One region of the Peribacillus sp. FSL E2-0218 genome, then DNA from elsewhere that is predicted to be linked to it. Evidence: riboswitches for the same ligand, from Rfam matches in the RefSeq annotation. Region 1 holds a riboswitch; each other region holds the start of a gene.

Evidence for each region. A riboswitch is a leader RNA that binds a small molecule or an ion and turns the genes downstream of it on or off. The one in region 1 is predicted to bind cyclic di-AMP.
Region 2: another riboswitch for cyclic di-AMP. It lies ahead of MHI53_RS21390 (TrkH family potassium uptake protein); the one in region 1 lies ahead of MHI53_RS01495 (cation:dicarboxylase symporter family transporter).
Region 3: another riboswitch for cyclic di-AMP. It lies ahead of MHI53_RS14090 (hypothetical protein); the one in region 1 lies ahead of MHI53_RS01495 (cation:dicarboxylase symporter family transporter).

The regions. Positions count from the first base shown of each region.
Region 1 covers NZ_CP150304.1:292,848-303,286, reverse strand. The annotation lists gene murF (UDP-N-acetylmuramoyl-tripeptide--D-alanyl-D-alanine ligase) at 1-1,311, opposite strand, end outside; gene MHI53_RS01505 (D-alanine--D-alanine ligase) at 1,467-2,549, opposite strand; gene MHI53_RS01500 (hypothetical protein) at 2,741-3,523, opposite strand; gene MHI53_RS01495 (cation:dicarboxylase symporter family transporter) at 3,910-5,169, opposite strand; cyclic di-AMP (ydaO/yuaA leader) riboswitch at 5,340-5,486, opposite strand; gene MHI53_RS01490 (efflux RND transporter periplasmic adaptor subunit) at 5,672-6,934, opposite strand; gene MHI53_RS01485 (hypothetical protein) at 6,950-7,612, opposite strand; gene MHI53_RS01480 (YegS/Rv2252/BmrU family lipid kinase) at 7,729-8,625, opposite strand; gene MHI53_RS01475 (TetR/AcrR family transcriptional regulator) at 8,767-9,642, opposite strand; gene MHI53_RS01470 (efflux RND transporter permease subunit) at 9,834-10,439, shown strand, end outside.
Region 2 covers NZ_CP150304.1:4,437,153-4,447,591, reverse strand. The annotation lists gene galE (UDP-glucose 4-epimerase GalE) at 1-353, shown strand, start outside; gene MHI53_RS21420 (pentapeptide repeat-containing protein) at 809-1,546, opposite strand; gene MHI53_RS21415 (PadR family transcriptional regulator) at 1,563-1,892, opposite strand; gene MHI53_RS21410 (PH domain-containing protein) at 2,108-2,512, shown strand; gene MHI53_RS21405 (class I SAM-dependent methyltransferase) at 2,831-3,526, shown strand; gene MHI53_RS21400 (STAS domain-containing protein) at 3,829-4,662, shown strand; gene MHI53_RS21395 (TrkA family potassium uptake protein) at 4,850-5,506, opposite strand; gene MHI53_RS21390 (TrkH family potassium uptake protein) at 5,530-6,876, opposite strand; cyclic di-AMP (ydaO/yuaA leader) riboswitch at 7,040-7,182, opposite strand; gene MHI53_RS21385 (hypothetical protein) at 7,439-7,630, shown strand; gene MHI53_RS21380 (MFS transporter) at 7,849-9,102, shown strand; gene MHI53_RS21375 (TetR/AcrR family transcriptional regulator C-terminal domain-containing protein) at 9,149-9,748, opposite strand; gene MHI53_RS21370 (ABC transporter ATP-binding protein) at 9,873-10,439, shown strand, end outside.
Region 3 covers NZ_CP150304.1:2,934,413-2,944,851, reverse strand. The annotation lists gene MHI53_RS14100 (universal stress protein) at 592-2,949, shown strand; gene MHI53_RS14095 (DUF2294 domain-containing protein) at 3,101-3,475, opposite strand; cyclic di-AMP (ydaO/yuaA leader) riboswitch at 3,756-3,896, shown strand; gene MHI53_RS14090 (hypothetical protein) at 4,289-4,672, shown strand; gene kdpA (potassium-transporting ATPase subunit KdpA) at 4,941-6,614, shown strand; gene kdpB (potassium-transporting ATPase subunit KdpB) at 6,638-8,677, shown strand; gene kdpC (potassium-transporting ATPase subunit KdpC) at 8,702-9,259, shown strand; gene MHI53_RS14070 (DNA topoisomerase III) at 9,490-10,439, shown strand, end outside.

The sequences.
Region 1 (10,439 bases):
TGCCTGCGTCGATGTTTTCAGCTCCTCAATAAGCTTCTGCTTATCTTGGAAGGAACGAACATTTTCTGCAGGAAAAGCTCCGCTTGCTCCCTTGCCAATAAACTCGGCCAAAGGACCATAGGTGAAAATCTTATCAATCCGGTCATTTGAAATCAATTCACCAATTTTCAAATGAAAGTCTTTCTCCTGCGGTCCCAACTCCAGCATGTCTCCCAGAACGAGGATTTTTTTCTCGAAACCGGATAAACCTTCGATCAGCTCGACAGCGGCCTTAACGGAAGTCGGACTCGCATTGTACGCATCATTGATGATTTTCTGCCCTTTTGCGCCCTCGACCAATTCCATCCTCATATTCGTTAACTGAATGGTTGACAGGCCTTTTCGGATGGAGGAATCATCCACACCGAACTCCTTCGCAACCAAAATGGCTGCCAATGCATTAAGAACATTATGATGACCTAAAACGGGTATTTCGTATTCAGCTTCCTTTTCATCACAGGCGATGGTAAATGTGGTGCTATCGGTCCCTTGGGTGATCAGCTGTGGAAATAGATCATTTTGTTCGGTGCGGCCAAAAGATATTACATTCAAATCAGGGAGATCCCTTTTGATCCGATTGCGAAGCAGCGGTTCGTCTCCGTGATAGATCAGCACGCCATCTTTCGCCAAGCCTTCGACAATCTCCAGCTTTGCATTCGCAATTTCCTCACGTGACCCCAAATCCAATAAGTGCGATTCACCGATATTGGTAATGATGGCTACATCAGGTTTTGCCATTTTGGACAAAAATTCGATTTCACCGCGGCTGCTCATTCCCATCTCCAAAACGGCCGCTTCGGTATCCTCTTCAATCGAAAGTACCGTTAGTGGCAAGCCTAGGTGATTATTGAAATTACCGTTCGTTTTATGAACTTTGTACGTAGTGGCAAGCAGGGCAGCCGTCATATCCTTCGTCGTGGTTTTCCCGTTGCTTCCTGTAATCCCGACGACCTTTATATTCAGCTGAGAAAGGTAGGAACGCGCTAATTCCTGAAGTGCTTTTTCCGTATTTTCGACAATGATTAATGGTAAATCGGTAGGGGGATTCGGAACATCCTTTTGCCAAAAAGAAGCTGCCGCTCCCTCCGCCAAAGCCTGCTTGACATACTGGTGCCCGTCAACTTGCCCCCCCTTAAGCGGAACGAACAAGCATCCTTCTTTAACTTTTCTTGAATCAATGGTGACCCCTTCAATTGCTACGGATTGAAATGAAGTGATATCATTCAATCCAGCTGCCATTTCATGCACTTGTTTTAACGTTCTCTTTATCATTTTGTTCCTCCTACATTCTTCGAAACATTAACCGATCTCCCATCCATTAACCAAATGAAGCAGAAACCAGTTAACTGCCGGCTCCTGCTAATTTGGACCCATCAAAAAATGACCATTTGACGGTTTGTTGAGATAACTTATACATCACCTGATGATTAGACGGTATATTTGATTTGCTGTTTTTCTTGATGGCGTTCCAAAGCAAGCTTCACGAGTTTTTCAATCAACGCTGGATAGTCGACTCCCGTATGCTTCCACAGTAATGGGAACATGCTGTAAGGAGTGAATCCTGGCATCGTATTCACTTCATTAATATAAATTTCACCATCTTTGGTCAAGAAGAAATCAGCTCTGACCAACCCTGAGCAATCCAATGACTTAAAGGCTCTTATTGCCATATCGGATAATGCAGCATATTCGCTTTCGCTTATCTCAGCCGGGATGACCATTGCGGAATTGCCATCCTCGTATTTTGCTGAGTAATCATAGAAGGCGAAGTCTTTTTTAGGGATGATTTCCCCTGCCACCGAACAAGTCGGATCGTCATTGCCGAGAATGCCAAACTCCACTTCCCGAGCAATGACCCCTTCTTCAATGATGATCTTCCGGTCGAATTGGAAAGCCTCAGCTACCGCTTTTTCCAAGCTTTGTGCATCATCACATTTGCTGATGCCGACACTGGAACCTAAGTTCGCCGGTTTAACAAAGCAAGGGTACCCTATTTCATCTTCAACCTTTTTAATGCCAGCTTCCTTATCGGCCTCCCATTCGGAGCGAATGAACCACGTGTACTTCACTTGAGGAAGTCCAGCTTGGGCGAAGATGTTTTTCATGATAACCTTATCCATTCCAGCTGACGACGCTAATACGCCATTCCCTACATAAGGGAGATTCAGCAGTTCCAACATTCCTTGAACCGTGCCATCCTCTCCATTTGGACCGTGAAGCAATGGAAAAATGACGTCATATCCAGTCGATTCACTATTTTCATCAGTTGAATGTGCTTGCAGCGCCAGCGGGGAAGTCGTTTTTTCAGGTAAGAAAGTCAAAGCCGCGACATTCTCGGCAGGTGCCGTCAATTTCGGTCCATTTATCCATGAACCTTCTTTTGTTATGTAAATCGGATATATATCAAACTTTGCTAAATCGAGAGCTTTAATGACCGCTAAAGCTGTCTGCATTGAAACATCATGCTCCGCAGATTTTCCACCATAAAGCAAACCAAGTTTAGTTTTCATGAGTTATTACCCTCCAATATTCTTTTAACCATGTTCATTGTATCATTTTACACTAAAACGGGAAAAGCGAAACTTCCATCATCGATGCATTTCCAATCATTTCTAAGGGCTGCCGTTCACTGAATCCCCTCTTATCTTGTATGCATGGGATAGTAAGTCTTACTACTAAAGAATGAAAAGATCGAGAATCTTCACTTGTAGGAATCATTTTTGATGACACAATCCCATATTTTTTCCTTTCTGCTGAAAGTGATGAAGACATCCGGACTCTTAGCGTTTCGGTCTGAAAAGTCCTCATGCATCTCGTCCATGTTTAAATAATCACCTACGACCCATACAGGAATTTCTATTTTCGCTCTTGAATATTTAGCATCTCGAAACGAAAAAACGATGCCCTCGGCAAGTATCGGAATCAAGGTGGAAATAACTTCCAGAGGAATGGCCGTCAACTCTTTTTTCTTTCGGACTCCGAGCCACGTCCGCTCTACTTTCAGCAGCTCCAGCTTTAGGGGGATCAAACTTCCCAACATTATATAAAATGTTGAAAGAGATCGAAAATAGACCTTATTGAACCATCCATCGTCCTGTGCAAGGTACGCAAGTTGGTTATTCAATTTAGGAAAAAAAGGAGGCTGCAAATGGGTCTTGGTATGACCTAAATATAAAAGCTCCGCCAGTTCCCTTCCTTCCAGCTCATTCAGCCCTTCCGCCTCTTCAAAGTCGACCCAGCAAAAATCACCATATGAGCGGACGTTTTCTTTAAGAAGCTTGGCGATGGACTCTGACGAAGCACTCTCAAGCAGCACATTCAAATTGTATTCCCCACCATCGAATTGATGTTTCAATAATAAGATGGAATCCAAGGCAAATGGCAGTGAATAGGAAAACTCCCGAAAGTTGAGTCCGTTAAATAGGACAAACCGTTGGGAAGCTTGCATATGCATATATAATATATCATCGCTAACATTCTTCATAACCAGACCCCCTCCGAACTTGCAATCAATACTGTTATTTTAACAAACTTTTTGGTTTTGACGTAGGTTATATAACCGAGAATATTCATTCATCCTCACTAAATACGGAAGCTTGCACTACACTTTCACCTTTATATAATGAACTAACTCCGCACATTTAAATATCCACATGATAAAAAATGGGTACTCATGATAAGGATGGAGCCGAGGCAATCTGGAGAACAACTCTGAACCGGAATGACCAAATTCGCCTGGTGTGATGGTAAGATTTCAGGAGCATTTGAGACCCTATGTGATACAGGGGTGTCTTTGCAGCCGTCAATAGACGAAGCCGCGTTTTAAATTAAAAAAAATCCAGAGTGAACCTTCACTCTGGATTTTCGTTATTAAGAAACTTGTTTTAATTCCTCGGCGGATGGAGGATTGAATTGACCTTCCCATTTAGAGATGACAATTGCAGCCAGTGAATTACCGATTACATTGACTACCGTACGTCCCATATCAAGAATACGGTCGATACCGGCAATGAACGCTAAACCTTCGACAGGAATACCAACGGTTCCCAATGTAGCTAAAAGAACGACGAAGGATACACCCGGTACGCCTGCAATACCCTTGGAAGTAATCATCAGTACAAGCATTAACGTAACTTGCTCATAAACACTCAAATCAATTCCATACATTTGAGCGATGAAGATAGCTGCCAATGCTTGATATAATGTCGAGCCATCAAGGTTGAATGAATATCCAGTCGGGATAACGAATGTAGCAATATGTTTCGGGCATCCCGCTTTCTCCATTTTTTCCATGATTTTCGGAAGAACGGCTTCTGAACTTGCAGTAGAGAACGCAAGAATCAATTCCGCTTTAAGAAGTCTAATTAACGTAAAGATGTTGAATCCTACAAATTTTGCAATAAGCCCCAGAACGACGATAACAAAGAAAATCATGGTTCCATATACAGAAAGCGCTAACTTCCCTAACGGAATTAAAGATTCCAAACCGAACTTGGAGATGGTCACACCAATTAGGGCAAATACCCCGATAGGAGCGAATTTCATGACCATATTGGTTAAGTAGAACATTCCTTCTGCTGTACCTTGGAAGAAACGGAATACTGGTTTACCTTTTTCACCGATGGCCGCGATACTTAGTCCAAACAATACGGAGAAGAAGATGATTGCCAGCATATCGCCTTCTACCATGGCTTTTACTGGATTGGACGGCACAATGTGAACGAGCGTGTCCACAAATGATTCATGCTGCTTCGTTTCTGCTGTATCAACATATGTGGAGATATCTGTTTGTTCCAGATTATTCATATTCACACCGGCACCAGGCTGGATGATATTAGCTGAAATCAGACCAACAGCAATCGCTGTAAGGGTTACCACTACAAAGTATGAAAGTGATTTAGCACCCAATTTACCTACAGCTTTCAAATCACCTACGCCCGCAACTGCAACGATCAGGCTTGACACAATGATTGGTACAACAATCATTTTGATCATTCTTAGGAAAATGTCCCCGAATGGCTGTAAAAAGTTTTGAGCTGTCGCATTACCATAAAAAATGGCTCCAACGATTATCCCTAGAATTAAACCAATGAAGATCTGGCTTGCTAAACTTAATTTAATTTTCTTCATGTACTTTCCTCACCTTCTATAAAGTCTTTGATGCAAAAACGTTTGTCTCGGTAAGGGAAACAGATACTAATAGAAAGAAAGTAATTTTTCTTTTTTTGAAAAACTCTATCTTTACGCCGAAAAAAAAGACACTTCATGTGTCGATTTCTTATTGGCGTGAATATTCACACATGTTCCCTTAAAGACGCTGACGAGGTTAGCTGTCGGGTTAGGAATTGGAAACACAAATGCCCTTTCATTTCTGAATTCACCCCTAGCGGATTAAATCCACAAAGTTGGGTCCCCCGTTCTTGAATAAGATTAAGCGAATTAACTTATAATAAAATATTATACTAAAAACTTTAATCTGTAAATATTTATTCTTGTCGAACATATAAAAAATCTTTAAAAATGTCTGAAAATTCAGTATAGTAGACCGATTATACAAAAAATTATTTTCTAGATTTATCTAAAATAGTTATACCGATATATTATTCAGACTCTTTTCACACAAAGATTTTAGCTATTTTTCAAGGACTCCGAGCAATAAATATCTTACCTTTTCCCTAGTGGTGAACGTCTTGTAGGTTTTAATCTTCACTTGTTCGAAGTGAACGGGCGTAATGAAATGAGAATGGTTTTTCATCACATTCTCCGGTTCCATCAGGATGGCATCTCCTACTGCAGGTCCCTTTATAAGTTCCTGTTTTCCTTCAGCCTTAAGCCCCAATGTCACGTATTGTTTATCCAAATAGCCTTTTTTCGTCAATTTGTAGACATGCGGTTTTTTGGTTTGTTGAACAGCTCCTACAGGGACAGAAGGTACACCCGCCTTTTCATTGGTTATGACGGATAGGTTTACCTTGGATCCAACCAACAACGGCTCAGTTTCTTCACCTTCCGTTTCGATCATCGCTTGAAATGGAAAACGGTTATCTTTTGTTAGTGTCGGCTCTTCTGCCGGATACGAATGGATACGGCTTATTTTCCCCTTTAATTCCTTTTTTAGATCGGGGACGCTTGCCTTTATAGTCATGCCCACTTTGGCTTTTTTCATTTCACTTTCAGAGAAATCCCCTTCAATTCCCATATTTGCAGAAGCTATGGATATGATGGGATTATTAAGGTTTTTGTTAATATTTTTAACTATGCCGTCAGCCTCACTGGTCGTCTCGACCGCGCTGGTCTGTGTCTCGATTGAACTTAACTGGGTACTCAACATCTTCACTTTCTCGTTCAAACGGCTTTTTTCGAGTTCTTGCTTGTACATTTCTTGCTCGATGTTACTTTTAATAAGGTCCGAGGAGCTTGTTGTTATATCAATGTTCAACTTTTGTTTTACCGAATCATCAATGACCGCTTTATCAGGATCCCGGTCCAGATTCCCTTGATAGGCCCTCAGCTTCGCTATGTATTGGTCGATCCCTGAAATTTCTCCTTCAGCAGCCGTTTTCTCCGCTGATAGATCCGCTTTAAGCGCATCAAGCTCCGTTGTCGTAAACTCAAACAATGATGTGCCAGCGGTAACCACATCCCCTTCTTTTACGAGGAATTTCCGGAAGTCGTTTTTCTTGGCATCGAAATAAATATCATGCACTTCTGCAGGCTTCACAATCGCCTTTGTTTGAATGGTATCCGTAATGGTATCTTTTTTTACCTTTGACCAGTTTTCCACGAAAACGGTTCGTTCCACTTTGCTTTCTTTCTTTTCAATAAGATATATGTTAACTGTTATTAAAACGATCGACGCAACGGAGACCGCGGTTATCTTCCATTTCCCTTTCATTCCCCTTCACCCGCCTTAGACAAATACTCCCACATGTATGTATGCCAAAAAGGCTTTGGCAAACCATGTGACCAAATAGAATAGCGCAACCAATAAAAAAATCAAATAATGATTTCGTTCTGAAAATCCCTTTATATAGAAGTATTGCAGGGATATGATCAGCAATTGAAAAATGGTGATTTCACTGAAAACATGTATAAAGTAATCATTGCTGAGAAAATGCTGACTTATGACTCCGAGTGAAAAGGGATTGCCGTCGTTTCCTACATGTAACAATATGAACATCGGAATCAGCAAAACCTTTTCCAATAACTGCAAGCAAAATAGGATCATTTGAACGATTACTACTTTTATGTATGGGACATCCCCGATCATCCAAAAATAGAGAGACGCTAAAAATATGTATAAAGAAGGGTAAAGGAGACCGGCAATCATATTGCCGCCCATGATCAGCAGCTTACCCGCTTCGAATTCATTCATACTCATCGTCGTGATTTGCTTGGAAAAGGTTTCGGAACCAATCCCAAAATATCCACCAATGGCAAATACAATAAGACTAAGAAAATATAACAATAGCAATTTACTTCCAAGTCGAGTGATCGCCTCAGCATTTTGCAGCTGATAACGACTCCTGTCAGGCTCAAAAATGCCCTTTAACAATCTTACCTGGTAAACCATATGTGTTCCCCCTGCAAAAATTGATCTTTCTTCTAATATTTTATCTTATTTTGGAAACAATTGCAGATATAAGGAACCATTAAAACAAAAAACACATAATTAACCCCCGCTCTTCTCTAACTTGGGGTTAATACCGATAAATGGTGTTCAAGCACCTTAATTCCCGCAGGAGTCTGGCTGCTATAGTTTTCTCCATCCATGTCCACATCAAGCGGCGTCTTCGTTTCAATAGTTAAATTACTGCCCTGTACATAAGTCACTCCGGAATTCGAACCGAGATTTTCGGACCATTCACGTTTCATCGTTATTAATTCTAAAAAAGTACTAAAGTTTGCATTTTCCAAAATGGCAACGCCTAATTTCCCATCATCAGGATTCAGCATCGGAAAAGGCAAAACATTGGTTCCGATGAATGAGCCATTCATGACCAAAATCATGAGCGCTTCCCCTTCCATCTGTTTCCCATCAAATTCGACTTTGAATTGGAAGCCGTCATTATCTCCAATCGTCCTTATCGCGCTTAATAAGTAACCGATCTTTCCGAACCGGTTTTTTTCCTGATCATCAATATTGTTCGAGGTCTCGGAAACAAGTCCAATTCCCCAGAAATTAGAGAAATACACATCATTGGCCACCCCGATGTCGATGGGACGAACCTTGCCATTAACAAGGGCTTCCGCAGCTTGGCGTACATTTTGGGGAATGTTTAACGTCCTGGAAAAATCATTGCAGGTCCCTCCAGGTAAAACACCGAACAACGGCCGCTTCGCAAGTGGTGATAGACCGTTTACACACTCATGGACCGTTCCATCTCCTCCTAATACGAAAACTACATCCATCTCTTCCCCATATTCCAAACAAAAACGGTGAGCATCGCCTTTTTCCTTGGTTTTCATAATAAGGAACTCATCTATTTGTGGTGCAATCACCGGAAGACAACCTTCGAGGTTTCTTGCCAGTTTGTGATTACCTGCATTCTCGTTATAAATCAGCATTCCTTTTTTCCATCTCATGATCTTCCCCCCTATACGTATAATGAACAAATCACATTTCACTACCTATACTTTCTCCTAAACCATATCATTTGAAACGCACTCATGACTAAATGTAATTTACATACACTATAAAAAAAAGAGGCGTTGCGCCCCTTTCTTTCATATATTCGTTAAATATTCCTTCATCGTTAAGACAAGCTTTGAATATAAGGGGCCCTTCTTATCACTTTTTTCCAAGAATAATAAAAGGCTCTCCAATATTATCGATCTTGGCTTACCTTTAGATAGCTCTTCTTGAATCGCACTCAATGCTTTCGTATTTTTACTCGCTTTCCTTCCTTCTTCTTGGGTTTCCATTTCCAATAGTTTAGTGATGATCAAAAGGATTTCCTCTTTTGGATTAATGTCATGCAACGTGCAATTCGGCAAAGGAAAGTGCTTCAATAGTGGGTCTTCCATGTTTTGCAGGCTTGCGATTATCGAATCCAGCCGATTCAAAAAGAAGTTAGGGAATAATTCCACATCAAAAGCATCTTTTTTCCTCATGAGGATGCCCATATATCCTTTGAACAATGAATCCAGCATGACTGTGCAGTCCGGCAGAAATTCTGCAGGCAGTTCCGGGTATAACTCCGTAATTTTACGCTGGAACCAAATCATCCCTTCTTCATGGATATAATGCAAGAACTGATCCAGTTCTTTACTGATATGTACCATCTGCTCCTGCATCAGCATTTGAATTAAGTTGGTATTCCCCGCCATATGTTCAATTTGAACGGAGATTTGCCCTAGAAACCTGTCTTTATTGGACAAAGAAACATCAAGCTCCCAATCGAGCAAAGCGTCCGTCAACGCTTCATAGAAGTACTTGAAAATGGATACGAGCAGCTCTTCCTTCGATTTAAAATAATTATAAAAAGACCCCTTTGCTATCCCGCACTTTTCGGCAATCTCTTGAACCGAGGTAGCATGATAGCCCTTCTCCGAGAAAAGCTCTACCGATTTATCTATGATCAATTTATGTTTTTCATTCATCAGATCCATCCTATCCTTAAAATATTGTCCCTGTATGACCATCGAGTCACTTCATCCACATTGTATCTCAAAACCCTTGAAACCTCAATGATATGGCTACGGATTACTATCTGTTGCAATCGTAATTAATATGCTATATATTTGAGTCTATGACCGGCTGGTCACAATCTTATGTATGGAGGGTACAAAGCTTGAATTCGATAATCAAATTTTCTTTAAAGAATAAACTGGCAATCTGGTTGCTTACAATCATCATCGTTGCAGCAGGTTTATATTCCGGTTTAAACATGAAACAAGAAACCATCCCAAACATCTCCACCCCTTTAATCAGCATCTCCACCGTATATCCCGGGGCTGCACCTGAGGAAGTAGCCGATAAACTCACAGACCAAATTGAACAAAAAGTCACCAATCTATCAGGAGTAGAATTGGTCAGTTCGTCTTCCATGGCCAATGTTTCTTCCGTCCAATTGCAATATGATTATGATACGGACATGGACGATGCTGTAAAAGATGTGAAAGAAGCATTGGAGAAGCTCGAACTGCCTGATGGCGTAGATGATCCAAGCGTGTCCAAGTTGGAATTGAATGCTTTTCCGGTTGTCGCACTTAGTGTAACCGATAAGGATTCTGATTTGCCTGCCCTGACAACAAATGTCGAGGATGTGTTAGTTCCTAAACTTGAAGGAATCGACGGGGTGACATCCGTAACGATTTCAGGTCAACAAGTTAATGAAGGCAGCCTTGAATTCGATCAAAAAAAGATGGCACAATACGGGCTTAATGAAGAGGACGTA
Region 2 (10,439 bases), 1.0 Mb from region 1:
GTACGGACTATGATACACAGGATGGTACATGCATTCGCGACTATATTCATGTAACCGATTTAGCTAAAGCCCATATTATTGCGCTTCAAGCTCTTTTGTCGGGAAAAAAGAATACGGCCACCTATAACCTGGGGAACGGAAAAGGGTTTTCGGTTAAAGATGTGATCGACACATGCGAAAAAGTCACAGGCGTGAAACCGAACATTGAATATGCAGACCGCCGCCCTGGAGACCCAGCCCGACTCGTCGCTTCCGCTGCTAAAATATATGAAGACCTAGGCTGGAAAGCAGCCATAGATTTGGAAGAAATCATTGAAAGTGCGTGGAAATGGCATAAATCCCAAGTGAACTAAACGATTAAAGGGTTTCGGATCGCATTCCGAAACCCTTTTGCTTTTAGATTTGAGGTTTTGTCTTTTGTCCGTTCCTTTCCACTCCAGGCTCTTAGCTTTCCAGAGACGGTCCGTGAGCCTCCCGGGCTTCCGGCTTGCCCGATCTTACGGCATTTTAGCTATATGGAAGGGAATGATCGTTCATGTAGCCGCCCTCGCGATGATGTTGTTTTTCCTTGGTCAAAACAACACATTTGGGTACTCTCCCTTACGATTGGTTATTTATCGAAGCGATGAAGAACATGATGTCTCCTGAAATCTCTCAAATCGTAAAACCCCTGTGCCAAGAAGATTCAAGTCCTGGTACAGGGGTATAATCAATCAGTCACCCATGCTCATCCCTTTTAACACGACCGCAGTCAGAAACACGGTCACGCAAATGATTGAGGTGGATACGACAATCGCAATCGGTAAAGTCATTGTAAATCGCTCCTTCCAATGATGGTTGCCCCGCTAAGATCAACCTTTGCCCCGTATAAAAAGTTGTAAGTAAGTTTGTCCATGGAGGCTCCAGTAAAGTCGATTTTCTTTAAATCGGACATTCTGAATTGAACACTGATGAGAGTGGCATCGCGAAATGATGCTTTTTTCAATGAAGAGCCCTCGAAAATGGTTTGGTTGAATGATTCGCCATCAAAAATGAGCCCCGATAGGTTGCAGCCTTTAAAATGGGTTTTATTATAAGTATTGTTTTTGAAGGTGACGCCTTTTAAATTGGCACTTTTAAATAAGGTACTTGTTAAGTTGACGTTTTCAAAGATGCAATGACTTAAGTTACTGCCTTTGAATGTACTGCCTGTCAGATCGGAATGGCTGAAATCAGAGCGGCTTAAATCGCAGGAATTGAATTTTCCATCATGGACGGAAACGGAGCGAAAGTCGGAATCCAATAAGCGTTGTTTAGAATAATCCATCTTTATCGCCTCTTCAAGCTCATTATATTGAAGGTTGAGGGCATCGACGAGCTCCGATACCTCACCTATGGAGTCAACGGTTAACTCATACGCCTCATCTTCGCTTGCGCCCTTCCTTTTATGATCATTATATTTTTCGAGCAGGTTTTGCAGCAGTTCTTCTTCCAACTCTTTAGCCGTTCTGGCGTTTTGATACGGTGCGAAAATGCCATGAACATGTGCATGCAGTTTTTCAATCACATTTACTCATCCTTTCTTACAGCAGGCTTTCAAGGATTCGCTTAGCCTGCTCCCAGTCATTTTTATTTTGCCGATATGTGTCTTCCCCGAGAGGAGTGATTTTATAATATTTCCTTCTGCCGCCTTGGGTGGCGTCTCCCCAATAAGAGAGGATGCATCCGTCTTTTTCCAGACGTTTTAAGCTGGAATACATCGTTGCTTCCTTTATTTCATATTGCTCATTTGAACTCACATATATCAGTTTGCTGATCTCGTAACCATACTTATCGCCACTTTGCAGGAGTTTTAGAATCATTGTATCCACATGTCCGCGAAGCAGGTCTGAGGAAAGTTTGCGTTGAATCAAATCCTCACCTCCTTTTGTATATCCTATAGCATATTACTATGACAGTCAAGGTACTTTGCGCAAAAGGCAATCCTGCATGATGGGACGCTTACAAATTAATGGAAAGGAGATGTATTGATAGGTGAAAATTATTAGGAAAAATACTATAATTGGAAAAAGATACCTAATTTAAAAATGAAGGCTAACTTGCATTTGATTTCAGAGGAGTGAAGTTCATGAAATACCCATCAAAAAAGGATTGGTGGATGTACGTCGTTTTTCTCGGGATCTTCCTGGCCATTCTTTCACCGGTGGTCATGGCTGAAGATTTTTCCAGTCTATGGGCGGCCATTCCCATCATCTGTTTACTGCTATGGATTTGGTTCACAACGTATTATGTCATTGAGGATAAGACCTTGCTCGTTCGGTCGGCATTCATCCGGAAGACGATATCCATCGATGATATCCAGGCGATTGATAGGTCGTTCAATCCGTTATCGTCACCGGCGCTTTCACTGGATCGTATAAAAATATCCTATGGCCCCCATCAGTACATTCTCATTTCCCCCTTGCATCGTGAAATGTTCATTGAAGAATTGTTGAAGCGGAATCCTTCTATACGAACCAGTCTGAAGAGGTAATCGTGAACGGATTGATCCAAGGGGAAAAGCTGGTTAGGGTTATGGAAAACGGAAGAAGTGAACCTCCATCAGCATGTCGCCCTGCAGGTCGTTAGGGTTGATATGGAGGATGCTCGAAGAAAAGGGAATGCAGATAAAAACCGCTTTTGGATTTCCACCTGTTTGCCTCATGCACCACCCGCACACGGAGCGGTTTATTTCCAAGCCCTGATGGAGTTTGATGAAGAATTCGAAAGGATGACTTTGGAAGCTTGGAAGGACCGTACGCTGCATCCATATCAAAAAAAAATATGGAGTTAACCGGGAGGAGAGCTGAAGTTGTCTGAGACGATTACAAACTATGAAGATATATTGAATATGCTCGACTCGCTTTTACGGGAGCCAACTGCATTTTGGAATGGTTTTTACGAAGATCGTGAAAAGGGAATCCCTTTTTTCGAAAACCTTCCTGATGAAAATCTAGTAACGTATTTTGATGAGGGTCTGCTTGGTCCAGGGCAGGTTCTTGAGCTAGGCTGCGGCCCTGGAAGAAATGCCATTTACCTGGCTGAAAGGGGCTGTTCCGTCGATGCGGTGGACTTGTCACAAGAAGCCCTGAAATGGGGGATGGAACGAGCGGCAGAAAAGGATGTGCATGTGAACTTCATTCAAAGGAACCTATTCGACATCGAGATCGTGGAAGGAAAATATGATATCGTGTATGATTCTGGCTGTTTTCACCATATAGCCCCGCACCGAAGGCTGAAATATCTGGAGATGGTCAAGAAAGCGCTAAAACCTAAAGGGGCCTATTCGATTACCTGTTTTGTAGAAGGCGGCGAATTGGGTGGTGCCGCCATTTCGGATTGGGAGGTTTATAGGCAACGAAGCCTTATGGGAGGATTGGGCTTTACGGAAGAAAAGCTTAGGACCATTTTCAAGGATTTCGAAGTTGCGGAAATACGTAAAATGAAGAAAACGGATGAAGCATTTGGAATGCAAGGCCTCTGGACGGGTTTGTTCATGAAAAGGTGATGTTCTAAAAGAAATGGCTGCGAAAGCGGGATCTGGGAGCAGATCCTTTTTTTGAGTGCAAGTGGATTTGTTAACTAAAAATAAAAATGGTAAACTATTAAAATGAATTGATGCGAACGAATAATGTCCCAAACAATAGAAAAAATTTCAATGTTCATCCTTTTTTCGAAAAAATCAGTAGTTGTATGGTTTCAAAAACAGCAGGGAAGGTATAGGGGAAGAGGACTGCCAACTCGCGGTACCAGCAGACTTGAGACCAATTGAAATGAGTTCTTATAATAAATAAATAGGTGGAGACGTTTATGCATAGAAATAGAGAACTATATTCCTTTTTATTAAATAAAGCAAAGCAACTGACTGAAGATTGGTATGCAACCTTGAATAAAAACGATACGGCGGGGGTATACAGTTCTCCTGATCCCCAAGTTATCGAAAAACTGAAGCAGCAAAACTATCAATTTCATTTACATTTCTTTCAAATCTTCACGTTAGAAGAAAGCCAGTTCTTTAATGAGCTAGACGAATGGATTGAAGATATCGGTCAGGATGAGGAACATTTAAATACGCCCATCTATTACATATTGAGGGAATTTTTCCGGACACAAAAACAATATTTGGATTATATCGAGCAGTTTGCGGCATTGCATGAAGAGGAATATACCCAAGCGGAAATCAACTCCTGGTATAAGATCGTGGTTAGGGTGTTCAGTGAAGTGATGGAAAGGTTCACTGAGGCAAACCATAGATATGCCAACAAAATCATGAAAGCCCAGCAGCAAATGATCGATGAATTGAGCTCGCCCATCATTTCTCTTAATGATCATACAGCGTTACTCCCGCTGATTGGTGATATCGACACAGCGAGGGGCATGTCCTTGCTAGAGACCACGTTACAACAGTGTGCCGAAAAAAATGTCTCAAGACTGTTCCTTGATTTATCAGGCGTCCATTCCATAGATGGTGCATCCGCACATCAGCTGTCACAATTGATCGAATCCTTGCATCTCATCGGCATCCATACGACCCTTTCAGGACTTAGGCCGGAAATAGCGATGAAAGCAGTCAAGCTTCAACTGCCTTTTGAAAAGGTGACGGTCAAATCGACTTTAGCCCAAGCGATCCATACGATAAAATGATACATACATAAGCGCGGGGATGCTAGCTTTTAAAGAAACTTCGGAGTGCCGCCAAATGGCGGTCTTTTTGAATGATAGGATGTTAATACTGAAACCACATTTGATAGATACGCGCAAGATGGGAAACAATAATAGAGGGTGAAAGCTATCATTCCTCATGGATTCCATGACATAAACAGTCAGTGGATCATTCAATATTGGCAAAGACGGCTAGATCTTCTTTATTGCCAACGACTAGAAGCATATCTTTTTCATGAATATCCTGATCCGGTGATGGTGCTATGATGATTTCTCCATTACTGACGATGGCAATGACGCTGATATTATATGTTGCACGTAAATCGAGCTCTCTGAGGCTTTTTCCCTTCATGCTCATGGGGAGGATGATTTCCTCGATATTGTATTCTTTAGAGAGCTCTATATAGTTCAGCATGTTAGGGGAGAGAAGCTGATTCGCGACCCGTTCCCCCATATCCCTCTCAGGATAGATGACCCAGTCGGCACCGATTTTCGAGAGCACCTGGCCGTGATTTTTATTAAGGGCTTTGGCAATGACTTTTTTGACCCCAAGCTCTTTTAAAAGCAAGGTAGTTAAAATGCTCGATTGCATGTCATTTCCGATGGCTACGATGACACAATCGAAATTACGGATTCCGATCGATTTCAATGTCTCTGCTTCGGTTGTATCCGCAATGACTGCATGGGTAACGCTCAATTCCGCATTCTCGACACTTTCCTCATTGATATCAATCCCCAAAACCTCTTGGCCGGCCGTATATAATCTATGTGCCACACTGGTTCCGAATCTGCCTAATCCGATTACGGCATATTGTCGTTTGCCCATCTTCTACACGCCTCCTTTTATGATTAACCAATCATGATTTTCCCTTTTGGCCGACGGAACGGATCTGGTTTGCGCCGCATGGCGATAGCAAAGGCCAAAGTCAAAGGGCCCACACGGCCTGCAAACATCGTAAAAATGATGAGCATCCGGCCAAGCGGTGATAATTCTGGGGTCAAGCCCATTGAAAGTCCCACGGTGGCGAATGCTGAAGTGGCTTCGAACAAAATCATCAAGAAGTCACTTCCGCTTTCCGTGATGGCCAGCAGAATGGAGATGCTTGAAACCATGAATACGCCAATGAATGAAACGGATAATGCTTTGAAAATCGTTTCACTCACAATACGGTGACGGAATAAGACCACATCATCCTTTCCTTTAATCTGTGACCAAACCGTTCCGATAAGCGTCGCCAATGTAGTTGTTTTAATCCCGCCGCCAGTCGATCCGGGAGAAGCCCCAACGAACATCAAGAAAATGATGAGCAGCAAGGTAGGCTGAGTCAAATCAGGAATATCCAACGTATTAGAGCCTGCCGTCCTTGGTGAAACCGACTGAAATAAAGACGATAGCGTTTTACCCATCAAGGATAAAGGCTGCAATGTTTTGGCGTTGCCGAACTCGAATATAAAGATTAAAATTGCGCCGGCAATCGTAAGGATCAAGCTTGTCGTTAGAACGACCTTCGTATGTACGGATAAACGCTGGATATCACGATATTCGTATAGTTCATTCATCACGATGAAACCTATTCCGCCAAACGTGATGAGGAAGACGACCGTAAGGGTTATGAATGGATCCGATACATAGGGGGTTAAACTCCTGAATTCCCCCATTAAATCAAAGCCGGCATTATTGAAATTCGATATGGAATGAAAAACCCCATAATAAATCGCTTTGCCGATTGGCATGTCAAATGAGAAGCGAATCGATAAGATAAGGGCGCCCATGCCTTCAATGATGGCGGTGAAAATCAAAAGTCGTCTCACTAACCTGACTACACCTGCCATGGATAGATTATTTAAGGACTCCTGCAAAAGTAACCTGCCTTTTAAGGAAATTTTCTTGCCTAAAAGGAAAAAGAAAAACGTCGCAAATGACATGAATCCTAAGCCGCCTATTTGAATCAGTGTCAAGATGACCAACTCGCCAAAAGTGGTGAAAGTCGATCCCGTATCCACTACGACAAGCCCTGTTACACAAGTAGCGGATGTTGCGGTGAAAAGAGCATCCAGAAAAGAAAGACCATGCCCGCTTTCAGTGGAAATCGGCAAGGTCAATAAATAGGACCCGATCAGTATCAGGATGCCAAACCCGAGTACAAGTATTTTTGGCGGATCCAATAAATTTTTTGCTTTTATCAAATTGATCATCCCTGCCTATGATAATGTAATGTGTAACATTATATGAATATATGAACCATCAATCTTTCATTCCGAAGCTTTTAGAGCATAATAAAAAGACCTGCGAAAAACCTCGAACGGCTAATTTGACACAAATAACGTGCAAAAAAGCTTCCGAATTAGGCGGTCTTATGACCTCCTTCGCTTTAGCCGACGAAGTTAGCTGACGGGTAGGATGGCGAAAGAGCTGATCTCATCCCTTCTGCAAGGCAGAATTAACCCCAAATGATTGGGTCCTCCGTACTCAAATCCTTTGAGTTTTGGCCGAATTATATTAAATGGATAAAACGTATTCTACTCCCATCATTTAGCAGTTGTAAACCCCTAAATTGTAAAAAAATATTTCTTTAACAAAACTGAAAATTAACATTTCATTTACATTTTGAAAACGTATTGACAAATATTAGTTAGCACATTATGATAGGTTCGATTCATTCAAAAAATAAAATTCAGACAATATATATAATCGTTATTTTGGGGAAATCCTAAATAAAATCAAACACACTTTACAAAGAAGGCGGGCAAGGCAATTATGGAGAAGACGTTCAATCGATATGTTATCAATGCTACAGGCAAGGGCGGCCAGACATACTTAACACAATGCCAGGATAAAGATGCACTAAGGAAATGGATAGCCGATCATGAGGATCAAATCATCATGAATGAATTAAGAATAACCGACAAGAAAAAGAATCCTTTGTTAAAATTCTTTTCCCAAAGGTGAAAATCGTCCATTTCTTCTGCGGCAATATAACTTGAACGAGCCGAAAAATCCATATCTTGTTTCGCTTTCAAACTCATTGCCGATCAATGGGTTTTTTTGCGTTGGAATCATTTACATGTCGGAATGGATAATGTTAAAATTTAGGGAAAAAGGACTTCGTTGTAATACCGGATAGGGAGGCCATTCAGCCGGGCATGACAACCAGGGGTGGGGAATAGATGAGATTCAAACATGTAATGTCATCATGGAAGTATCCTTCCATTTTATTGTGCGGAATCGGGATTTCGAACTTCGGCGCATGGGTGTATTTCATCGCCCTCAATTTAATCGTTCTTGATTTGACCAAGTCTCCCTTAGCAGTCGCTGGTTTATATATGGTGAAACCGTTGGCGGTATTGTTGACCAATGTTTGGGCTGGCAGCGTCATCGATCGGAGAAATAAGCGGAATATGATGGTCACACTTGATCTATTCCGGGCGACATTCATCGCTTTGCTGGCATTGACTTCCTCCATTTGGGCGATCTATTCGCTCGTATTGGTGATCAATATGGCAGAGGCCGTGTTTGGTACAACATCAAGGACGTATATAACAAAATTAATACCAATCGAACAAAGAAAACGATTCAACTCATTGCGAAGCTTGATCGATTCAGGGGCTTTTTTGATTGGACCAGCGATAGCGGGTCTCCTTTTCATAATCGGCACCCCCGTCGCTGCCATCTATATCAATGCTCTAGCCTTAGTATTATCAGGCGTGATCACGCTATTCATGCCAGATCTTGAAAAGGATGATTCCTTTAGCCTTATCGATCGCCACCTATCCTGGGCCATCGTGAAAAAGGATTGGGGCATCGTCCTCGATTACAGCCGGAAAGCCTCATATGTGATGCTCATATATTTCTTGTTCAGCTGCATGGTCGTAATGGAAACGGCCATGGACTCCCAAGAAGCAGCATTTGCCAAAAGCGTGCTTTCTTTGTCGGACAGCGATTACGGATTCCTCGTAAGCATCGCCGGGGCGGGTATCATTGCCGGAGCAATCATAAATGCATTATTCATCAGTAAAGTGCGGATATCCTATCTGATTGGCCTGGGTTCCGTATGTGTTTCGATCGGTTATATGATTTATGCCGTGTCGACTTCGTTTTCAATCGCGGCCACGGGATTTTTCCTTATTGCCTTTTCATTGGCTTTTGCTAATACTGGCTTTCAAACTTTTTATCAGAATAATATCCCGGCGGACATCATGGGGAGGGTGGGCAGCATGTTCGGTTTGTTGGAAGCATTATTGATCATTATGACAACAGTGATTGTCGGTGCTTCTGCCCATTTCCTTTCGATTCGGTTCGTCGTGATTGCAGGTTCCGTGATGCTTCTTGCGTTTTCGATTTTATTATGTGTACTCAGTATGAAGCCAGTGAAAAGCAGGTATTATTCCAGTGAAGGGGGAATGGCGGAGAAAAAGGTGTAAGCGACCTTTCCGAAAAGGCATGCGGTGAACATGCCTTATATCCATTTCATTTAATGAATGTGCGTAATTGGCTGATGAAATTCAAGATTTGAAAATGTATCTTTGCCATTTCCTCCACTGGCTGTTCCTCGCAATTTTCCAGCCATTCCTGGATCACCCCTAAAATCGCCGATGTCAAAAAGGCGTGCATATATGTTCGAAATGCTTCATTGAGAGCCGCAGGATGCTGGCTGATCAATCGATCCAAAAGGACATCACCGAAAACACGCTTTATTTTTTTCGCAAAAGAAGGATCGCCCTGATCACCAAGAATCGCCCTCAAGGGTTGGGCATGCTCACCGATGAATTGGAAAATCGCGACGAAAGGCGGATATAGCTGTTGCTGATGAAGGGCAAGGAGTGCCTCTTTCGGTAAAATCGCCGTAATGCGTGCTTGAAGTTCATCCAGCAAGTCTTGCTGTAATTGATCCATCAACGCATATTTATCTGCATAATGAAGATAGAAGGTGCCTCGATTGATGTTCGCACGCTCTGCAATCTTCTTTACCGACACATGCGTAAATCCTTCTGCTTCAACGAGTGCAATGAAGTGATGCTGGATATGCGCCTTCGTTTTTTGTATCATTTCCTCATGAATCGATGCCATCTGAATATCTCCCTCACTTCACTGAACATTTTTCAAAATCTGTTCATTGTATTGAAACTCATGCTACCTTAGAATGATGATACATTCAACACCGTGTTAATTAAAGTGGAAGGGAGTGCGTCCAATGAAACATGCGATTATCATGGAAGGTATTGCCAAAGGCTTTCAACATAAAAGGGTCATTCAGCCCTTGGACCTCACGATAGAAAAAAGTGGAATATTCGGCTTGTTAGGTCCTTCAGGATGCGGTAAGACGACCTTGATCAAAATGATTGTCGGCCTGATTAAGCCGGATGCCGGGAGCGTCACGGTTCTCGATCATAAGGTGCCAAATGAAACATTGTTGATGGAAATCGGCTATATGGCACAATCCGATGCTTTGTATACTGAGCTGACTGGTGCTGAAAACCTTGAGTTTTTTGCGAAGCTATATCGGTTATCGAAAAAGGAAAGAAGCGAGCGGATCCGATATGCAGCTGAAATCGTCGGATTAACGAATGATTTGAACACTCGGATTGCCCATTATTCCGGGGGGATGAAGCGCCGTTTGTCCTTGGCGATCGCCCTCATCCAAAATCCCGAAATCCTCATTTTGGATGAACCGACGGTGGGGATCGATCCTATGCTAAAACGAAACATTTGGCAGGAGCTGGAGCGGTTAAGAGATGAAGAGCACAAGACGATCGTGATA
Region 3 (10,439 bases), 2.5 Mb from region 1:
GAGAAGGCTATAAATCTAACAGGTTCTCTATTTTTGCTTGTGCAACGAATGGAAGTGGTTATATGCATATGAAAAAAAGGGGAATCCAGCAAAATCAAATTTTTCAATACATGGATTTACAACTAGCCTTGGTAAACGTAGAATAGACGGAAATAGTGCCAGCTGTCAGTTGAATTTTCACCTTGGTAAATGAGAAAGGAGCAATTTCGCTTGCTGGGCGCTTAGTATACCTATGGGACTTTATCCTTGCTTTGTTAGTAAGACGAGATAACATTCATGAATCTATTTTCTTATTTGGGTTAGAGTAATGATGCACTTGTGTTCACATGGAATAAAAGGAACCGAGGTCTTTTTTTTTTACCATTTATTCGTGTGAACGAAAATGATGCAAATAGAAACGGTCGGGCTCTTAAGTAACAAAGGGCCTGTAGGTGCAGGGCGGTCTTCTGGAGGTATTCCTGTATGGCGGATACTGCACCAACATTGTAGTGTTCTGCACTAAAAAATGAAATGATGTATTGGAAGGTTCTGAGAATGAAAGGTGGTAAAGCTTTTTTTTCACATAGTTTGAAGGAAAAGGAGCGAAAAAAAATGGGAGAGAAGTTTCGCAGAAAATCACCAGAAGAATTTTTACAATCCATTCATAAAGTTCACCGTGGCCGCTTGAAAATCATTCTGGGGGCAGTGTCCGGATCTGGGAAGACTTATCATATGCTATTGGAAGGAAATGCATTAAAGAGAAAGGCGATTGATGTAGTAGTAGGGACAGTAAGTGCATCCGATCGCCCCAGAACCATTGAACAAATAGGGGCGTTAGAAAGAATTGCACCCATTGAGTGGATGGAGGGGGGGATCCTTAAACAAGATTTGGATATTGATTCCATCATTGAACGGAATGCTGAAGTTGTTCTTGTGGACGCCTTGGCCCATCGCAACCGTCCAGATGCCTCAAATAAGACTAGATTAGATGATGTGCTAACGTTAATGAGCTACAACATAAGTGTCATCACAACGATTAACATCTATGAATTGGAGGGTGTGAAGGAGGTAGCTGAAAAGCTTTTGGGAGTGAGGGTTCAAGTGGACCAGTGTGTTCCAGATAATACGCTTGCAATGGCAGACGAGGTGAAGCTTCTGGACGTTACCCCGGAACAAATTCTTAATCGCCTTCATGATGACTTAATCGAACAAAAAAAAGAAGCGAAAGGAAAAAGGGGGAAATTATTCAGACGAGACAATTTGGCCGTATTACGGGAGCTTTCCCTCCGTTTTTTAGCCGGAGAGGTTAATGACGAATTAGATGATTACCGTGAACAACAAGGATTGATAGGGCCATCTGGTGCTTCTGAGCGAGTCCTTGTTTCCGTCCAATACCATTGGAATGGATCCATTCTCATACGGCGCGGGCAACAAATGGCAAAACGCCTGGGCGGGGAGTTATTTGTGGTGTGTCTTTATTCTCCCATTAAGAAATTGTCAAAGGAGGAGGGAACCTTCAGGAGATCTATTAAAAAGCTGGTACATAAAATAGGTGGGGAATTTGAAGAACGTCCCCTTGCAGGAGAGGATGTAGCTGGGGAAATAGTAGATTATGCAACTGAGAAAAATGTTACAAGAATCGTAATGGGTCAATCGAAACGAAGCCGTTGGGAGGAAATCATTCACGGATCGATCATTAATAAGATACTTCAAAAAAGCCGAAATATTGATGTTTTTATCGTCGCTGACCGAACGGGGAAAAATGGTGAAAGGGTGATCCCGGCCAAGTGGAATGAACATAATCGGAATCCATATCGCCGCCTGTCAAATGAAGAGGTAATAGATCATATTGATAAGATCCGCCAGGGGCAATTGAACGTGTATATCGGGGCTGCGCCAGGTGTTGGCAAAACTTATACGATGCTCCGTGAGGCAAACGAACTAAAAAGGAAGGGGATAGATATTGTAATTGGGTTTCTTGAAACGCATGGAAGAGAGGATACGTTTGAACAAATCGGCACATTAGAACTAATTCCGAGAAGGAAAATACAATATAAAAATGTAGTGCTGGAAGAAATGGATACAGACGCGATTTTAAAAAGGAAACCTGAGGTTGTTCTTGTTGACGAATTGGCTCATACAAACGTACCTGGAAGTATGTATAAAAAACGTCACCAGGATGTCGAAACAATTTTGAAAGCGGGCATTTCCGTTATATCCACTATGAACATTCAACATCTGGAAAGCTTAAACGATAGTGTCGAACAAATTACTGGAGTCCGCGTTCGTGAAACAGTACCGGATCATATCCTGCATATCGCAAAAGAGATTGAACTTATTGACATGTCACCAATTGGCTTGCAGCAACGAATGCTGGAAGGGAATATTTATGCTAAAGATAAAATTGATCAAGCTCTAAGCAATTTTTTCAAAACGGGCAATTTGATAGCTCTGCGTGAATTAGCTTTACGTGAGGTAGCTGATGATGTGGACGAAAGGCTTGAGTCATGGGAAAGAAAGCGGACCTTAAGGGGACCTTGGAGAAAGCAGGAGGTTATTTTTGTTTGTGTTAATTTGCGTCCGGATAGTGAACGTTTAATTCGGCGGGGCTTCCGTATTGCCTATCGGTTAAAAGCACACTGGTTCGTCGCTTACGTTAAGGATCATTCGCCTCTAAAAGAGGAGGAGGAAAAAACATTGGAAAAACTAAAAATATTGACGGAACGGCTTGGGGGGGATTTCAACATGTATGAAACGCATCATCGACGAAAAGTAGTTGGGGAGGTGGTTAAACGATTATATGAAAAAAATGCGACTCAGGTTATAATCGGACAATCTGCCCGAAAAAGGCTGGAAGAAATCATGAAAGGATCGGTTGTACAAAAATTGCTTCGTGCGGTTCGCCATTTGGATGTATTGGTGGTTGCCGATCATAAACCAGAAATGGTTGAAAAACTTAAAGAACCTTAATAATGCAATTACGGAAATCGAATTCCTTAATTAGGGAGGGATGTAACCTGTGTGGGAATACACATAGTATTAACAACAAACCCAGTTGATTATCATTCTGGGTTTGTTTGAATTGGTAATTTGGGGTGTTGCGGAAGAGGAAGGGTCAAAATTATGCCTTGGATTCTAAGAATTTTTCAAGGTCTCTATCTACAATGAACACTTCCAGTCTTTCCTCCGTTTTCGTGCTGATATCACTATGGCTGGAAAGAACGTTGCAATTCGTCAGCCGATTCACGATCTCCTCAAAATCCTTACTGTACATTTCCCTTAACACCTGCCTCATTTCTTTGACTAGCCTCCGCCCGGTATCTTGGGAAACAAGGTGTTTTTCTTCCACAGTCAGCACTCCCTTAAAACGGGTAATGACCATATCCTGTACAATGTATGTTTTCGCTTCTTGAGGACCTCGGCCCATAAGCTCTCGCTGAAATGTTATAAAGGCTGCACTTATTTCTGCCTCTAGTTTCTTTTTGGAATTCACCATATTGTCTCCCCTGCTTTTCTCCCAATTTATGCAACTTATCATAATGTCCGGCCTGAGTCTTGTCAATAACATTCGAAAAAATGATTCTTAACTTGAAATAGTAAGATTTATAAAGAAAATAAGTTTTTTTAAACGAGAAAATTAGTGTTATCATAAGGAAACATTAGGAAAAATGAGAATATTATAGAATAAGTGGGCAAACTGGTCTTATTCGCCCCAAAATGCCAATTTACAAGTGGCAGGTAACGAGCTTAGAATAACAACATATTCAACACCAACAATTGAAACACGGCTTAGTCCTGAGTGATCAGGAACGGAGGAACCAATTTTTTGGGGTTAATTCTGCTTATGCAGAAAGGATGAGAGACTCTTTCGCCATCCTACCCGTCAGCTAACTTCGTCGGCTAAAGCGAAGGAGGTCATGAGACCGCCTTAATCATGGGGCTTTTTTGTTGTGAAAACGGCAATGAGCAACATGAATGATAAAGTAGGTCTTTTTAATTTGCCTATTTTCATATGAAAAAGGATCATGGAAGACAGAACGCAAAGAAAGCACATGCTGACTGGGCGTTAAGTAGACCAATGAGTACTTTTTCTCCAATTATATTTGTTTGCTAATGCAGCGTATCCAATAACCGGTGCGTGAATCATTTTTGATTTGCGCGCGGATATGGATAGCTCCTGCATGGCTGCATATATGGGGGAAAAGTAAGCATTGGTCTATTTTTTATGTTTTCAACTGGCAGGCTACACTTCCCCAGATAGTATGCAGCTTGAAACTAGGTCACAAAAAGTACTAATGAGGTGGATTGCATGAGAAAAGTGCTGATTGTTGGAAAAGGGGATTTATACAAATCTGTAAAGGGAAGTATAGGAGCCACCCACACGGATACAAGTAACTTGGAAATTGTAGATTATGATGAAGAATGGTTGATGCCGACAAGAGAACTGGAGGATTGTGATGGATTAATGGTTGATAAATCAAACCGGTATAGCTGTATTTATTTGTTCCCAAATTGTCTACTTGATGGAATCAATCTTGTGAGGATTTTTTCAGGGCTCAAACATTTTAGGCTGTTTGTTGTCACTCATCATCATCGAAATTCCAGTCTATATAAAAAAATGGGAGCCGATTTTGTCATCGTCAGTAAACCAGACGGTTACAGCTATGACTGGCTGCTAACAAGCGGAACCTAATAACTTTAAGGGGGTGAGCCATTTTAATTGTTTAATATATTCATCGCTTGGAAGGAGAGATGATGATGGATCTTTTTTCGGTGTCACTTACAACTTTTTCATTCTTGCTGTTTTTTGGATTTCTCCATTTTTGTAACAAAGTTATCGAAAAAAAAGGAGAGTAGTAGCATGCTTTTATTCATTATTGTTGGAGCACTTTCGTTGTACTTGGTTCATGCTTTAATTTATCCGGAAAAATATTAATCGCTACAAAACGGAGGAAATGCAAATGGATTATTTTCAAATCGGTCTGGTATTGGCACTCGTTATTATTATTGCCATACCGCTGGCGAAATACTTAGTTAATGTTTATTCCCTTGAAACAACAAAACAAGATCGAATGTTTGGGGGAATAGAACGGGGCATTTTTAAACTATCTGGTATCCATACGGGTGATATGAACTGGCAGCAATATGCTAAGGCCCTACTTTTGAGTAATATGGTCATGTTTATTAGTTCGTACTTGATCCTTCGCTTTCAAGGCGTATTACCAGGTAATCCAAGTAATATAGCCAATATGGATCCGTTATTGGCATTCAATACTGCTGCAAGTTTCCTTACCAATACTAATTTGCAGCACTACAGCGGGGAATCGGGACTTTCTTATTTATCGCAAATGGTCGTCATCATATTTTTGATGTTCACGACACCGGCTACCGGCCTTTCGCTCTGTATGGCCTTTTTCAGAGGTCTGACCGGGCAGCGCAGTATGGGGAATTTTTATGTGGATTTAATTCGTTCCATCACCAGGATGCTTCTGCCGTTATCTATTTTAATCGGGCTTGTCCTAGTATCCCAAGGGGTGCCGCAAACCCTTGATCCCACAGCCGTTGCCACTACATTGGAAGATGCGACACAGAATATTGCACGCGGACCTGTAGCGGCATTGGAGTCGATTAAACATTTAGGGACAAATGGCGGTGGATTCTTTGGTGTCAACTCGGCACATCCCTATGAGAATCCTAATGGTTTCACCAATATCTTAGAGATTCTATCTATGTTCCTGATACCTGTAGCACTCCCCTTAACGTTTGGGTATATGGCAAAAAACAAAAAACTAGGGTGGTTTCTTTTTACGGCAATGGGATTAATGTTCCTTGTGTTTTTAGGTGTTACGTATTTCAGTGAACAAAATGGAAATCCATCATTAGAAAAAATGGGAATATCTCAAGAGAATGGAAGTATGGAGGGCAAGGAGGTTCGGTTTGGAATCGCTCAGAGTGCCCTTTTCACAGCCGTAACGACAGCTGCTACGACAGGTACGGTCAATAATATGCATGATACGCTTACTCCGCTTGGCGGATTAGTGCCATTGGCAGAAATGATGTTGAACTGTGTGTTCGGCGGTGATGGAGTAGGTACGGTCAATATCCTTATGTACGCAATAATGGCAGTTTTCATTGCTGGATTGATGGTTGGACGTACGCCGGAGTTTTTAGGGAAGAAAATTGAAGGCAGGGAAATGAAACTAATAGCCATTGCCATCCTTTTGCATCCATTATTCATCTTAGTTCCGTCAGCCATTGCTTTAGCTACACAAATGGGCACTTCGGTTATTTCTAATCAGGGTTTTCATGGAATTTCGCAGGTTGTTTATGAGTTTACCTCCTCAGCCGCCAATAATGGCTCCGGTTTTGAAGGTTTAGGGGATAACACTCCATTTTGGAATATATCCACCGGAATGGTCATGCTGTTTGGCCGCTACTTTTCCATGATTGCACTAATCGCTGTCGCAGGATCTTTACTTACTAAGAAACGAGTTCCCGAGACGATTGGAACGTTCAAGACGGATAATGGCACTTTCCTGGTCATTCTCTTGGCAACGGTTTCGGTTATAGGGGCATTGACGTTCTTCCCGGTCATTGCACTCGGACCGGTAGCCGAATGGCTTACAATTAGATAAACGAAGAAAAGGAGTATTCTAAAATGAGTACAAAGCGTAATGGGACTCTCAATAAGGAAATTGTCTGGAAAGCTATAAAAGATGCCTTTAAAAAGTTAGATCCAAGAATAATGGCTCGAAATCCTGTCATGTTTGTAGTTGAAATAGGATTTGTTATCACTCTTTTACTATCCATACTCCCAAACTTTTTTGGAGGAACATCGGATAGAGGTTATAACATTGCCGTAAGCGTAATACTGCTGGTTACAATACTCTTTGCTAACTTTTCCGAAGCATTAGCAGAGGGGCGGGGTAAAGCGCAAGCTGATAGTTTGAAAAAGACGAAACAGGATACTAAGGCAAAATTATTCCAAAAAGATGGTTATATAAAGATAGTGGATGCCACAGAACTCCGCAAAGGTGATATTGTCTTGGTGGAAACCAATGATATAATTCCAACCGACGGTGATGTCATTGAAGGAGTAGCAGCTGTAGATGAGTCCGCAATCACTGGGGAATCAGCTCCCGTAATCAAGGAATCAGGTGGGGACTTCTGTTCGGTGACTGGAGGAACGAAAGTCATCAGTGACTTTATCAAAATTGTCGTCACTTCGGACCCAGGTGAATCCTTTCTTGATCGAATGATCCATCTCGTTGAAGGAGCTAAAAGACAAAAAACCCCTAATGAAATTGCATTGAGCACCCTGCTAGTCAGTTTGACCCTTATCTTTTTGCTTGTTTGCACGACACTAGTACCAATTGCTTCTTATATTAAAGTCACATTACCCATCACCACCTTAGTGGCATTACTGGTCTGTTTAATCCCAACGACTATTGGGGGCCTATTGTCTGCCATTGGGATAGCGGGTATGGATAGGGTTACTCAATTTAACGTCATTGCCATGTCGGGAAAAGCTGTCGAAGCAGCTGGTGACATTAATACCATCATCCTCGATAAAACAGGAACCATCACCCATGGGAACCGCATGGCTTCAGCTTTTTTACCGGTTAAGGGGATAAGCCAAGCTAAGTTAAATAAAGTGGCTGTTCATTCATCATTACACGATGAAACGCCTGAAGGCCGATCTGTCATCGAACTTGCTAAAAAAGCCGGTTTATCTGATAAAGAATTAGATAAAGCCGGGACAGTTGGAATTGAGTTCACGGCTGAAACCAAGATGAGTGGTACAGACTTTTCTGATGGTAGAAAAATCAGAAAAGGTGCTGCTGATTCAATTAGACAATATATACAGCAGCAAGGTGGAAAAGTTCCTGGCGATTTAGAAAGCATTACGAATGAAGTCGCAACTGCTGGCGGTACTCCACTTGTTGTTACAGAAGGGAACTGTGTACTGGGTGTCATTTACTTGAAGGATACAGTAAAACCAGGCATGAGGGAACGCTTTGATGAATTGCGGAAAATGGGCATAAAAACCGTTATGTGTACCGGTGATAATCCATTGACAGCTAGTACCATTGCAAAAGAAGCGGGAGTAGATGATTTTATTGCTGAAGCGAAGCCTGAAGATAAAATTTCGGTCATTAAACAGGAACAAGCACAAGGCAAACTTGTGGCGATGACGGGAGATGGGACGAATGATGCTCCTGCATTGGCACAGGCAGACGTTGGATTGGCGATGAATACAGGAACCATCGCAGCGAAGGAAGCGGCGAATATGGTGGATTTGGATTCTGACCCTACAAAAATAATCGAAGTAGTGGCAATCGGGAAACAGTTACTCATGACACGGGGCGCTTTGACAACCTTCAGTATTGCTAATGATGTGGCCAAATACTTTGCAATTATTCCAGCTATGTTCATGTTGGCCATTCCTCAGATGAAGGCTTTAAACATCATGAATCTGGCTACACCACAAAGTGCCATTTTATCAGCTTTAATTTTTAATGCTATCATTATCCCCCTTCTCATCCCATTGGCAATGAAGGGTGTGAAATATGTTCCTATGAGTGCTTCAAAATTACTTAAAAAGAACTTGTTCATATACGGCTTGGGCGGCGTGATCGTTCCTTTCATAGGAATTAAACTTATCGATATACTGCTGGTCATGCTACAAGTAGCTTAAAATTAAAAGTAAGGGTGAGAATTCATGTTGAAAAATATTCGCTTAAGTTTAGTGCTCCTTGTTATGTGTGGAATCGCCTATCCGTTACTAATGACAGGTGTTGCTCAAGTTATAATGCCTGCAAAAGCAGATGGCAGTTTAATAAAAAACGAATCAGGAAAAATCATAGGTTCTGAACTAATTGGTCAATCTTTTAAAGAGCCGGGCTACTTTCATGGTCGTGTTTCTTCTATAGAATATGATGCGACAGGATCAGGTACACCCAATTATGCCCCATCCAATGAGGACATGATCAAGCGCACAAAAAAAGATTTGGCAACATTTCTAAAAGATAACCCTACTGTCAAACAAGAGGAGATACCTGCTGATTTACTGACCAATTCCGGTTCGGGCCTTGATCCAAATATTTCATCCCAAGGGGCGAAAATTCAGGTATCACGCATTGCTAAAGAGCGAGGTGTATCTGAAAAAAGTATATATAATCTTGTTGATAAACATACTGAAGGACGGTCATTAGGAGTATTCGGGGACCCCCGGGTGAATGTATTAACGTTGAATATAGCATTGGACCAACTAAAATAGTGTAGAAAAGGAGGGTTCAATGAACTCTCTTTTTCTACTTCTTTTGGCTGGATCGGGGTATATAATGAACCTTTCGACCAGATAGCTTTTCCGATATCCGGTTGGAGTTTTATGAATGTTCAATCATCATTTTCCTATGGTTTAATCCGAACTCATCTATAGCCGATTGAAATAATTAAGGTATAATAAATAGGGAAAGATATTTTGTTACGGATTAGGTGAAGATGAACATGAAGCTAATCATAGCGGAGAAACCGGATCAAGGTTCAACGTTGGCAGCTCAATTTAAAACGAAGAAGCAACAGGGATATATAGAAATCATGGCGAATGAACTTTTTCCCGATGGTGCTTATGTGACATGGGCAGTCGGGCATTTGTGTCAACTCGTATCGCCGGAGACATATCATGCAAATTGGAAGAAATGGTCGCTGGATACGTTACCGATGATTCCAGAGAGGTTTCAATATGAAGTGACCAGGCAAAAGGCTAAGCAATTCAATGTCGTGAAGACGTTGCTTAGGAAGCAGGATGTCGATGAAATCATCCATGCCGGCGATGCAGGGCGTGAAGGAGAATTGATTGTACGCAATATCGTGAATTTATGCAGCATCCATAAGCCGATGAAGCGTTTATGGATTTCCTCTTTGACTCCGAAAGCCATTTATGAAGGATTCCAGAACCTGATCAGCGAAGAAAAAACAAGACCGCTTTATCATGAAGCCTATACAAGGGCATGTGCAGACTGGGTTGTTGGCATGAATGCATCCAGGGCGTATAGCATTTTATTGAAGCAGAAGGGTGTATCGGATGTTTTCTCAGCTGGACGGGTTCAAACTCCCACCCTCGCTTTGATCGTGAAGCGTGAAATGGAGATTGAACAGTTCAAGTCTGAACCGTTCTGGGAAGTGTTCGCTGACTTCAAGATGGATGGTAATAAATACCAGGGTAAATGGCAGCAGAACAACGATTCAAGAATAAAATCAAAAGAACTTGCTGAAAAGATTGCCGCTTTCTGTAAGGACAAGGAAGCGGAAATAGCCGAAATGGCTACAGAAAGAAAGGAATTTCAGCCTCCTTTGCTGTTCAATCTATCGTCATTGCAGGCAACCGTGAATAAGATTTATAAATATTCACCAAAGCAGACTCTCGATATCGTTCAAAGCTTATATCAAAAAGGAAT